Lujinxingia sediminis: one gene and its partner. The protein of the gene in region 1 binds, or shares a complex with, the protein of each later gene. Links are inferred from orthologs where the notes say so. Each region holds a gene or a part of one and is shown on either strand. Other genes may lie near its edges.

Region 1 (6,011 bases):
TCCACCACACCTCCGCCAGCGACACTCGAAGCCACTACAACGAGCCGGCCTCACCGCGCTCACCATCGGCCTCTCCTCTCGACGGCTACCTCACGCTGGGACTGGGCGTAGGCGGCTTCGATGCCAACCAGCTCTCGGAAAGCGCCCTGCCCGGCAACGAATTCAACCTGGGCCTGGGGGTGCGCGGTGAACTGCTGGGCTTCGAGTTGGGCTTCCACGCGGGTGGCTACTCCTTCGACCCGGGCGTCTCCGGCACCAACATCGCCGTGATGGGCCTCAGCGGCGATCTCAAGCTGCAGCCCTCGCTGGGCATCTTTGAGCCCTACGTGATGGCGGGTCTGGGCGGCTACCACTATCAGGACGCTATCCTCCAGGAAACCGCCCTGGGCGGCGCGGTACGCCTGGGCGGCGGCCTCGACCTTCGCTTCAACAGCTTTGGGCTCGGCCTGCGCTACCTCTACAACGTCTATGGTTTCGGCAACGATCTCTCCTTCTCCGACGGCTTAAGCGCGCGCTCGGAGTCGCTGGGGCTCAACGCCTCCTTCTACTTCTAAGCACCACCGCTTTGAGACGGGCCCATCCCTCGGCCCGGGCCCCCGCCCACACCAATCACCCCGCCCGGGCCGCAGCGCCCGGGCGGGGTGATTCTTTTTTCCCTTATCTCCCTGAAATTATTTGCTCCCGCCGCTCTCTGGCGTACCATCGCCTCCGTTCGAGGTCGGTCCACCTCAGAACCTCATTCGCATGGGGGCTGAGGTCGATTCACCCCACCTTGGACGTTGCGCCCTGAAACAACCCTCTGATAGAACAGGGGCGCGGCTTCGCACCGTGGCGCGCGGACCCGCGGTTGACGGTCGCTCATTACGTCTCGTAACGTAGGCGCATCCGTCGACCATTCTCAGCCTGGTCCCCTACTTCACGCACTTCCCGCGCCTCGATTGCTGGTGATTGAGGAGAGGTCATCTTGAATCGTTCCCATACAGGCGGCTACGTCCTGAAGTTCATCTCTGGCAAGTACCAGGGCGGTGAATTTCCGCTCGAATTGGACTCCGAGATCGAGATCGGCCGTGGCAGCGAACTCGACATGGTCCTGGTCGAGGATATGGTCTCGCGTCGTCACGCCCGCATCACCAGCTATGGTGGCGAGCTGATGATCGAGGACTTCGGCAGCACCAACGGCACCTTTGTCAACGGTGAGAAGATCTCGAAGTCGCGCATCAAAGAGGGCGACCGCATCCTCATCGGCACCAACATCATCAAGCTGGTCCACCGCGACAGCGGCACCGAGGACACCGGCCCTGAGCTCAGCACCCCGATGGCCGGCGATGATCATCACTCCCCGACCGCCCCGCCGGTGCAACCCAACCGCACCATGGCATCCCCCGCGGTCAACCGCACGATGGGCGGCACGCTCACAGGCTCGATCTCCGGCTTGATCGAAGAGGTCCCCCTCCCCGATCTTCTCCAGCTCTTCAGCACCAGCCGAAAATCCGGCGTGCTGGTGATCATGGGCGACGACATCGGCAAGATCTACCTGCGTCAGGGCCGTGTCTACTTCGCCACCATCAACGACGACCACGAGCTCGATCCCTACAAAGCCTTCTACCGGCTGATCGCCTGGCGCGAAGGTACCTTCTCGCTGGAGCAGCCCACCGACGAGAGCTTTGAGAACGAGATCGACGAGTCGATCGAGTCCTTGATGATGGAGGGGATGCGCATCCTCGACGAAATTCAGAACCTGGGCCCCGATGTCCCCCAGATTCACGCGCGTCTGAGTATCCCCAGCCCGCTTATCGCTCCCCTGAGTCAGCTCAACCCCGAGCAACTCGACACCTTCCAGCTGGTGCTCAACAACGGCTCGGTCTCAATGGTGCTCAACAAGAGCAGCCACGGCGACCTCGAGACGATGCAAGGACTTCTGCACCTGATCCGCAACGACTACGTGAGCACTGAAGGATGAGCCAGGCGCCCTTAAGGGTGCCTCCCCATAACGAGGACGCCGAGCGCAGCGTGCTCGGTGCGATTCTTCTCGACAATCGCGTCCTCGACGAGCTCTCCGGCACGCTCAAGCCGGAGGACTTTTACCGGGAGGCCCACCGACACATCTTCCGGGCGATGAGTGCGCTGCACGGCCGCTCCGAGCCGGTCGACGTGCTCACCCTCGCAGACTTCTTAAGCGCCGAAGACAACCTGGAAGCTGCCGGAGGGGCCACCTACCTCACGCGGCTCTCCGGCGAGGTCCCCTCGGCGGCCAATGTGGGTCAGTACTCGGCGATCGTGCGCCGAAAGTCGGCGCTACGCCAGTTCATCGCTACCGCCGATGAGCTGGTCGGCGAGTGCTATAACGACGTCAACGACGTCGAAACCTTCATGGATGATGCCGAGCAGCGTCTCTTCTCCATCACCCAGAGCGGGCAGAAGCGCGGTTACACCTCGATGCGCGAGGTCGTCAAAAGCGCCTTTGACCAGATCGAGAAGCTCTACCAGAAGAGCGAGACGATCACCGGCGTACCCAGCGGCTTTATTGACCTCGACGAGATCACCGCCGGCTGGCAGCCCTCCGACCTCATCATCGTCGCCGCGCGCCCCGCCATGGGTAAGACGAGCTTTACGCTGAACATGACCGCCCATGCCGCGATCATGCGCAAGGTTCCCGCGGTCTTTTTCAGCCTGGAGATGAGTAACGAGCAGCTCGCCATTCGTATGCTCTGTAGCGAGGCGCGCATCAACCAGTCTAACCTGCGCCGCGGCTCGATGACCGAGCAGGAATGGGCACGCCTGATCAAGGCCGCCGGCACCCTCTCCGAGTCCAAGATCTTCCTCGATGACACCCCGGGACTCTCCATTATGGAGTTCCGCTCCAAATGCCGCCGGCTTAAAGCCGAGCACGACATCGGCATGATCTTCGTCGACTACCTCCAGCTGATGTCGGGCTCCCAGCGCAGCAAGTCCGCTTCCCGTGAGCAGGAGATCAGTGAGATCTCCCGCGGACTCAAAGGCGTGGCCAAGGAGCTCAACGTACCCATCATCGCGCTCGCCCAGCTCAACCGTGGCGTCGAGCAGCGCGCCGATAAGCGCCCGATGATGAGCGACCTCCGTGAATCCGGCGCCATCGAGCAGGACGCCGACCTCATCGGCTTCATCTACCGCGATGAGGTCTACTACCCCGAAAGTGAGGCCAAGGGGCTGGCGGAGTTTATTATCGGCAAGCACCGTAACGGCTCGATCGGGACGGTGCATATGCGCTTCTTCGGACCCTATACCCGCTTTGAAAACCTGGCTCCGGAAGACGCCGCACGGGTTGCCGCGTTGGCGGTCGCCGAATAACGCGGCCCGATTCACAGGCCGAACAATACTCGTGCCGCAGATCTGGCAACAAAAAACCGCCCCCTTGCTTCGCAAGGGGGCGGTTTTCTTTTTCGATGTCTTTTCAGGAACTTAGAACATCTTCACCTGTAACACCTGAGGCCATATTGACGCCTTTAGATGCGAGATTGAACGTGACCGGAGCAAAGCGCAAAGCGCAGGCGATGCTCTGGCATCATCGAGGATTTGCAACGCTGCTCAGGGTGCTCTCAATGCAACAAACATGGCGTCAACGTTGGCTCAGGGCGTAGTAAGCGCGAGGCCGAGGGTGTTGCCTCACCCCCGGCGCTCCGATAGCCCTACGGCGCCGTAGACAAACGCTGATGCCCATAGAGCCCACGGCGTCTTAAGTCGCGCGACGCCGCCACGAGGCCAGCACCCACCCCAGCAGCAGAAGGATCGCCGCCGGCGTTCCACCGCCCTGCTGCCCGGTGGTCGCGCAACCCGAGGCGGTGCGTACGCCGGGCTGCTCCCCATCATTCGCGCCGAGCCCCGGAGAACCTCCGCCCTCACCGTCGGGCTCCGCTTCGCCCCCACCCCCCTCAGGAAGCAGCGCCACCGCCGCCTGATCGATCACGGGGCCAAACTCGGTGGTCGTCGTCCCGGCCGCGCGATTCTGGAAGTAGATGTGGTCGACGTCGTACCAACCGCTTGCTTCTTCGCCCGGCGCACCTTCGGCCAGCAGCGCGATGCGCAGCGCCTTGACCTCCCCGGACCACTCCGGATGCTCGCTCAGGTTGACGATAAGGTCGTGGTACTCACCGTCGCCCGAAGCCTCAAATCGTACGCTGCGCTCCTCGCTAAACGCCTCGCCCTCTCGCGACCAGTACACCGCCTTGACGTGCTCGCCATCGTGGGAGCGCGCTCGCAACACAAGCTCGGGGAAGGCATCCGCATCAATCGCAGTCCATGCCGGCGAACTCACCGTGGCTCCCTCGCCGACCAGATGCAGGGCAAGCAAGCCGTGAGAGGTGTTGAGCCGAAACTCATCGAAGGCGTCCACGCCTTCGGCCGTCCAACCCTCGACGTCCGGCCCTTCGGGCCCTTCAAAGAACCACGCATCGGTGGCGAAGATATCCAGCCCCGCATGCGCGCGCAGCGTCGTGCCGGTGCGGTTGACGCCGGGTGAAGCGTCAAACGTGCTCTGCGCATACACATCGTCGATATGCGTCACAAAGGCGCGCACACCGCCAAAAGGTGCCATCGCGAAGCTGTACGAATCAGCTCGCAGCGTCACCACCACCCGTTTGGACTCACCGGCCGAAAACGCGTTCATCACGAGTTCACCCGAGCTGCCCATCTGCGCGGGCTCCGGGTTGCTCTCGACCTGCATGGCATCGTTGGTGCTCCAGCTGCTCTGATCCAGCCCCGGGTGATCCGATTCGATGGTGTAGCTCAAAGGCGTCAGCCCCAGCTCATCAAAAGCATAGCCCAGGCGCACCCCGCGGATCGCCGAGGAGGAGGCGTTCTTCAACAGGATCTCCGCGCTGAACTCGGCTCCAGGAAGCGCATCGACCACCCCTTCACTGGAGCCCTGGTCGACCATCGCCTCTCCGCCTTTAAGCGTCACATCCAGCGCCACCTCATAGGTCTGCGGCGCCGGCGGGTTGATCAGGTCGCGGGTCTTCTGAAGCAGCGTCTCCAGGCTGCTGATCATGTTGCCGCCCGGGCAGCTCGTGCTTTGCCCCGGCCACTCGCGGTGACCCTTGACCGCGGTGCGTGTCATCGGCACCCCGTGTGTCTCATGAACCCACTTGAGCATGCGCGCGCCGGCGTTGAGCTGGGTCTGGCTGGGAGTCTGCGTGGTGAAGTCGGCAATAAAGCTGATGCCCACATTACCCGAGTTCTGGTTACCAACGTGCGCGCCGGGGCGATCGGAGCGCGAACGCCCCTGGTAGATGTTGCCGGCCTGGCTGACGATGAAGTGGTAGCCGATGTCGCACCAGCCCCGGGTGTTGATGTGGTAGCTCTGCATCTGGCGCACCCGCGCCGCAGCATCACCGCCGTCACCGGATGGCGCATAGGTATGGTGAATACTCGCACGGTAGGGCGCGACCACGCTGCCGCAGATCTTACCCGGGTTGATCGCGCCCCACTCCGAGCGCGGGATCACCAGGCTGCTCGGCGCCACCGAGGCCTGCCGGCGCGTGCCGATCGGACCGCTATCGCCAGCCTCCGGCGGCAGCGGACGCTCCGGGCGCTGGAGCTGCTCGGGAGCAACGACCTCCTCAAAAAACTCGATCTCGGCAAAGGTGATACCCTCAAAGCCGCGCAGCTCCATCACATGCGCTGGCGAGTTGAGGCGCACTCGGGCGTTAAACATGCGCCCTTCGTTCCAGTAGACCTCCACCGGCTCCCACTTCGAGAAGCTGCCGTCGGCGCGGGCCACGCGATACTCCATGCCCGCCAGGCTGTCGGCGTCCATCATCCAGCCGACCTGCTGAAACGCGTCCGGATACTCCAGGCGAGCGAGGTTGGCCTCTTCGTCGAAGACCTCGGCGACAGCCTCAGGCGTTGCCAGCACCACCGAGCTGTGGTGGCGGTGGTCAGCGTGATGGCCGTCAACCAGCTCGCGCCCCTCAGAAGGCAGGCTCGCGCCCTCTTCCAACGCTCCGCGCTCGCTGGCGGCCTCTGCCGCATCCTCA
Region 2 (4,628 bases), on another replicon or contig:
GATAACTGCGGCGGCTGTGGCGAGGTCTGCCCCGCCGGGGCCTCCTGCAATCTGGGGCAGTGCACCTGTCGCCCCGGCTACACCCTCTGCGGTGGAGAGTGTGTGGACCTTGAGACTGACGCGCGTCACTGCGGTAGCTGCGACGCAAGCTGCGGGCTGGGGCATTGCAAAGAGGGCGCCTGTGGCACCGGTGGCTGCGGTTTTGGCTGGATCGAATGCACCCAGGGCGAGGGCCTTTCGTGTTTGCCCGGTTTCCGGCAGGTCGACCCGCTCTACTGCGGGCCGCGTCCCTTCCAGGGATCGCCCTGCGGGGAAGTCTGTGAAGCCAGTGAGGTCTGTGCGCTGGGGCTGGGCGGCGCGGAGTGCCGGGGCGTGCGCCCGGCACGCGGATGCCTCAATTGCCCCTGTGAGGATTGTGGCGATGGCGAGCGCTGCCGCGATGATATCGAATCCCTCTCGCCAGGGGCCTACTGCGTGACAGGGTGATCGGACGTGTCTTCCCCCCGCGCGCTGCGGGCGAGCGGGGGGTGGAGCGATTGTACTCCACAAAATTTGACAGCAGATGGCCGGCTGGTACACTGATCGACCGGCGCTGGTGATTCCGCTGATGTAGCGCTCACTCTGCGAGGTTGTTTTTTAGCGCCTTAGACTTGCCCGCAGCTGCCAACCTCGTTGGCGAAAGAACGCCGTCCCCGGCGCTTTCGCCCCCCCTCTCCACGCACGATGAGACTTCATGGGATTGATACCGCAGTCCGTGATAGAAGACGTGCTCGCTCGCACGGACATCTTGCAGACCGTCCAGCAGTACGTCTCGCTCAAGCGCGCCGGCAACAACTACAAGGGGCTCTGCCCCTTCCATGACGAGAACTCGCCGAGCTTCTTTGTGCATCCGGGGATGGGCATCTACAAGTGCTTCGGGTGCAGTGAGGGCGGCAACGTCATTCAGTTCTTGATGTCGATCGAAGGGTGGAACTTCCCGGAGACGGTGCGCACATTGGCGGAGCGCGCCGGCATTGAGATTCCTGAGGAGAGTCCGCAGCAGGCCGAGGCGGCGCGTAAGCGTCGCGAGGGCAAAAAGATCTACCTCGCGATCATGGAAGCCGCCCGCGACTTCTATCAGGAGCAGCTCTGGGGGGCGCGCGGTGAGGTTGCCCGGCGCTACCTGGCCGAGCGCGGGATCGACGAAGCGACCGCACGCACTTTCGGGCTGGGCTATGCGCCTGATGGCTGGGAGAACACGATTGAGGCGCTGGGCCAAAAGGGCTTTAAGCCAGCCTGGCTGGAGCGTGCCGGCCTGGCGATCGCCAACGATCGCGGCGGTCATTACGACCGTTTCCGCCACCGTGTGGTCTTTCCGGTGGTCGATGTCTGGGGAAATACCCTGGCTTTCGGGGGACGAGCTCTTGCTTCTGATGGCGGCGGCGCTAAATACATCAACTCCCCGGAGACGCCCTTTTACACCAAGGGGGAGCAACTCTACGGGCTTGATGTGGCGAAGTCGGCCATGGGCAAGGAGGAGCAGGCGCTTGTGGTCGAGGGCAACTTCGACGTGATCGCGCTTCACGGCGCGGGCATCGGCGTGACGGTCGCCCCGATGGGCACCGCGCTGACCGAGGTTCAGGCGCGTCTTCTGCGGCGTTTTGCGCGCCGGGTGATCATTGCGTTTGATGGCGATTCGGCTGGTGAGGAGGCCACGTTGCGATGTCTGGGTGCATTGGAGAGTGCGGGGTTGGAGGCGGTGGTCGTGCGTTTTGATGAGGCCGACGACCCCGACACCTTCGTGCGACGTGAGGGCGCCGAGGCGCTGCGCGCGCGCATGGAGGCGGCCCAGCCCCTGGTGGCCTGGGCGCTCGACCGGGCGATCAAGCCGGTGGAGGGTGCCACCATTGAGGCGCGTCTTGGCGCGCTCGAAGGGGTGGGTACCATCCTCACCCAGGTCAAAGAGCCGGCCGCCTGGGAGCATTACGCCCGGGAGGTCGCCCGACGTCTGGCGATCGAGCCGGCGCTGTTAAAAGATTATCTCAAACGTCCCCCGGAGCGGCGCGATCAGGCCCGTCAGGCCGTGCTGAAAGCCGGACAGGGCACGCGACTGCCCAGCGCGGAGTACGGTGTTCTGGCGGTCTTGCTCGATCAGCCGAAGTGGCTCTCGGACTTTTTTCGCGAAGAGCTTGACAAACTCCTTTCCAGTCAAGAACTTGCCGACTTTCTGCGCGTGGTCCAAAACCACTACCAAACCCATGATGGTATCAACCGGCCGCTGCTCTTAGAGGCCACCCCGCCGGGCGGGATGCGTGAGACGGTGATCGCGGCTCTGGCCGAGGTCGAAAGTCAGCGCCTTTACGGTCCGGAAGAGGCGCTGCGTTGGTACCGGGACTGCGTGCGGACGCTCAAGAAGGCGTGGGCGGTGCGCATGGACGAGCATCTGCAGCGGGAGCTCAACAACGTCGACTTTCGCAGCGAGCGAGAGCGCTTTGTGCAGATCAACGAGCAGCTCGAGCAGGTTCGCCAGTTTCGAAAGGCCCTCGATCTCGATGCGAGCTCTCCGAGCTCGGCCTCGGGATGAGACGTGAAAGTGGCCACCCTAACCCCTCTTGAATCAGGATAAGGCGTTGATAATTTAGCGAAATCCTTTGAGTTCGCCCGGAATAACCATCCTCAAGCGCAGTTTCTTGCCCCGGCCTCCTCGACCATCTAAGAGATGGGGTGGGGGAGTAAACGCGACGACAGCGCCGACCCGATCCGTCGGTCGAAGTGGCACGTACCAAGGAGAAGTTTGATGTTCACAGCCCAATCGAACCCTCGAGCGACCAGCCTGGAAGTTCGAAAGCTCATCGACATGGGGAAAGAAAAGGGGTTTTTGACCTACGATGAGGTCAACAACGCCCTGCCCGCAGGCACCCTCTCCAGTGAGCAGCTCGACGATATGATGATGCTCTTCGAGGAGCTGGGGATTCAAATGGTCGACAAACCGGCGCAATACAAGCCGCCGGTTGAGGTCGAGAGCGACGTGCCGCACACCAAGGCGCAGAAGGCCAAGGTCACCAAGGGCAGCGATGAGTTTGTGAAGGGGACTGACCCGGTGCGCATGTACCTGCGCAAGATGGGACAGGTGCCGCTGCTGACGCGTGAGGGCGAAGTTGAGATCGCCAAGCGCATTGAGGAGGGCGAGAAGACCATCCTCACTGTGGTGCTGAGCACCTCGGTGGGTGTGCGCGAGATGATCCTTCTGGGCAACCGCGTGCAGGCCGGGAAGGTCAAGTTGACCAGCGTACTCCAGGCGCCCAACCCCGAAGATCTGCCCCGCGATGAAGAGGGCAACGTCATCGAGATGAGCCTGGATGAGCGCATGCGCTGGTTCCTCAACCAGATCGATCGGGTGCGTCAGCTGCACAGGCGTAATCGCTCGTTGGGCGAAGAGCTGATCACGCGTCGAGGCATTTCGCTGGTTGACCGCAAGAAGCTTCGCGAAGAGATCAAGGCCAACCGCCGCGAGATGTTCGCGCTGATGAAGAACGTGCGTCTGACCAAGAAGCACACCGACAAGATCGTGGCCAAGTTCAAGGGCATGATCCTGCGCATCGACAAGGCCGAGAGCGAGCTTGCGCGGGCGCAACGCCTGACGCGTTTTAGCTTTGTGGAGGCCACCGAGATCGCCAAGGGGCTGCGTGCGGATGACGAGCATGCCATCGCGCAGCTGGAACGTCGCCGCATGACCGCGGGTCGCTTCAACGAGATCTACCAGGAGATGCGCAGCCTTCGCCGGCGCGTGCGTGCCGTGGAGATCGAGGCCGGTCAATCGGTCAACTCCCTGCGCATCACCTACCAGGCGGTGCTTGCTGGCGAGAAGATCGCCGAGCGCGCCAAGGCCGAGCTGGTCGAGGCGAACCTGCGTCTGGTTGTCTCGATCGCCAAGAAGTACACCAACCGTGGTCTGCAGTTCCTGGATCTGATCCAGGAAGGCAACATCGGTCTGATGAAGGCGGTCGATAAGTTCGAATACCAGCGTGGCTATAAGTTCTCGACCTACGCCACCTGGTGGATTCGTCAGGCGATCACGCGTGCGATTGCCGACCAGGCCCGCACGATCCGTATCCCGGTGCACATGATCGAGACGATCAACAAACTCGCGCGTACCGAGCGCTACCTGGTCCAGGACCTGGGACGCCCGCCGACGCCCGATGAGATCGCCGATAAGATGGACATGCCGGTGGAGAAGGTCCGCAAGGTCCTCAAGATCGCCAAGGAGCCCATCAGCCTGGAGACGCCCATCGGCGAGGAGCAGGATAGCTCGCTGGGCGATTTCATCGCCGATGATGAAGCGGTCAACCCCTCGGAGGCCGTGGTCAACTCGAACCTCTCCGACCAGACCCGCAAGGTGCTCTCCACGCTCACCCCGCGTGAGGAGAAGGTCCTGCGCATGCGCTTTGGTATCGGCGGCAAGTCCGACCACACCCTCGAAGAGGTCGGTCAGGACTTCAACGTCACCCGCGAGCGTATCCGACAGATTGAGGCCAAGGCGCTCAAGAAGTTGCGGCATCCCAGCCGCGCCAAGCAACTTGAGAGCTTTGTCGACTTTTAGGGAGCCGGGGCGATGAGTCCCGGAAGCGACGACTAAGCAATCGCGCAGT

Evidence for each region.
Region 2: the proteins of dnaB (region 1) and dnaG are in contact, whole or in part, in a crystal structure (PDB 2R6A), measured with the Geobacillus stearothermophilus proteins. The link is inferred for Lujinxingia sediminis from one-to-one orthologs. Residues at the interface, in WP_033016901.1 of Geobacillus stearothermophilus: Ser13, Glu15, Ala16, Gln18, Glu91, Leu92, Asp94, Ala95, Val96, Pro97, Thr98, Ala99, Ala100, Asn101, Tyr104, Tyr105, Ile108; in WP_049624496.1 of Geobacillus stearothermophilus: Lys456, Leu457, Leu458, Pro459, Ala460, Asn463, Ala464, Leu467, Leu535, Leu536, Ile537, Ala538, Gln544, Glu545, Asp548, Tyr549, His552.

The regions. Positions count from the first base shown.
Region 1 is NZ_SADD01000006.1:145,243-151,253, reverse strand. Bases 1,143-4,141 are described here. They hold dnaB (replicative DNA helicase), read left to right. Parts: upstream 1,143-1,956; coding sequence 1,957-3,327; downstream 3,328-4,141. Other genes in these bases: EA187_RS12235 (N-acetylmuramoyl-L-alanine amidase), read right to left, coding at 3,713-4,141; EA187_RS12245 (DUF4388 domain-containing protein), read left to right, coding at 1,143-1,960. In the rest of the region: EA187_RS12250 (porin family protein), read left to right, coding at 1-554; more of EA187_RS12245, read left to right, coding at 965-1,142; more of EA187_RS12235, read right to left, coding at 4,142-6,011. UniProt on the Escherichia coli protein: The main replicative DNA helicase, it participates in initiation and elongation during chromosome replication. Travels ahead of the DNA replisome, separating dsDNA into templates for DNA synthesis.
Region 2 is NZ_SADD01000002.1:559,435-564,062, reverse strand. The notes cover bases 260-3,148. They hold dnaG (DNA primase), read left to right. Parts: upstream 260-733; coding sequence 734-2,563; downstream 2,564-3,148. Other genes in these bases: EA187_RS07775 (hypothetical protein), read left to right, coding at 260-486. In the rest of the region: more of EA187_RS07775, read left to right, coding at 1-259. UniProt on the Escherichia coli protein: RNA polymerase that catalyzes the synthesis of short RNA molecules used as primers for DNA polymerase during DNA replication.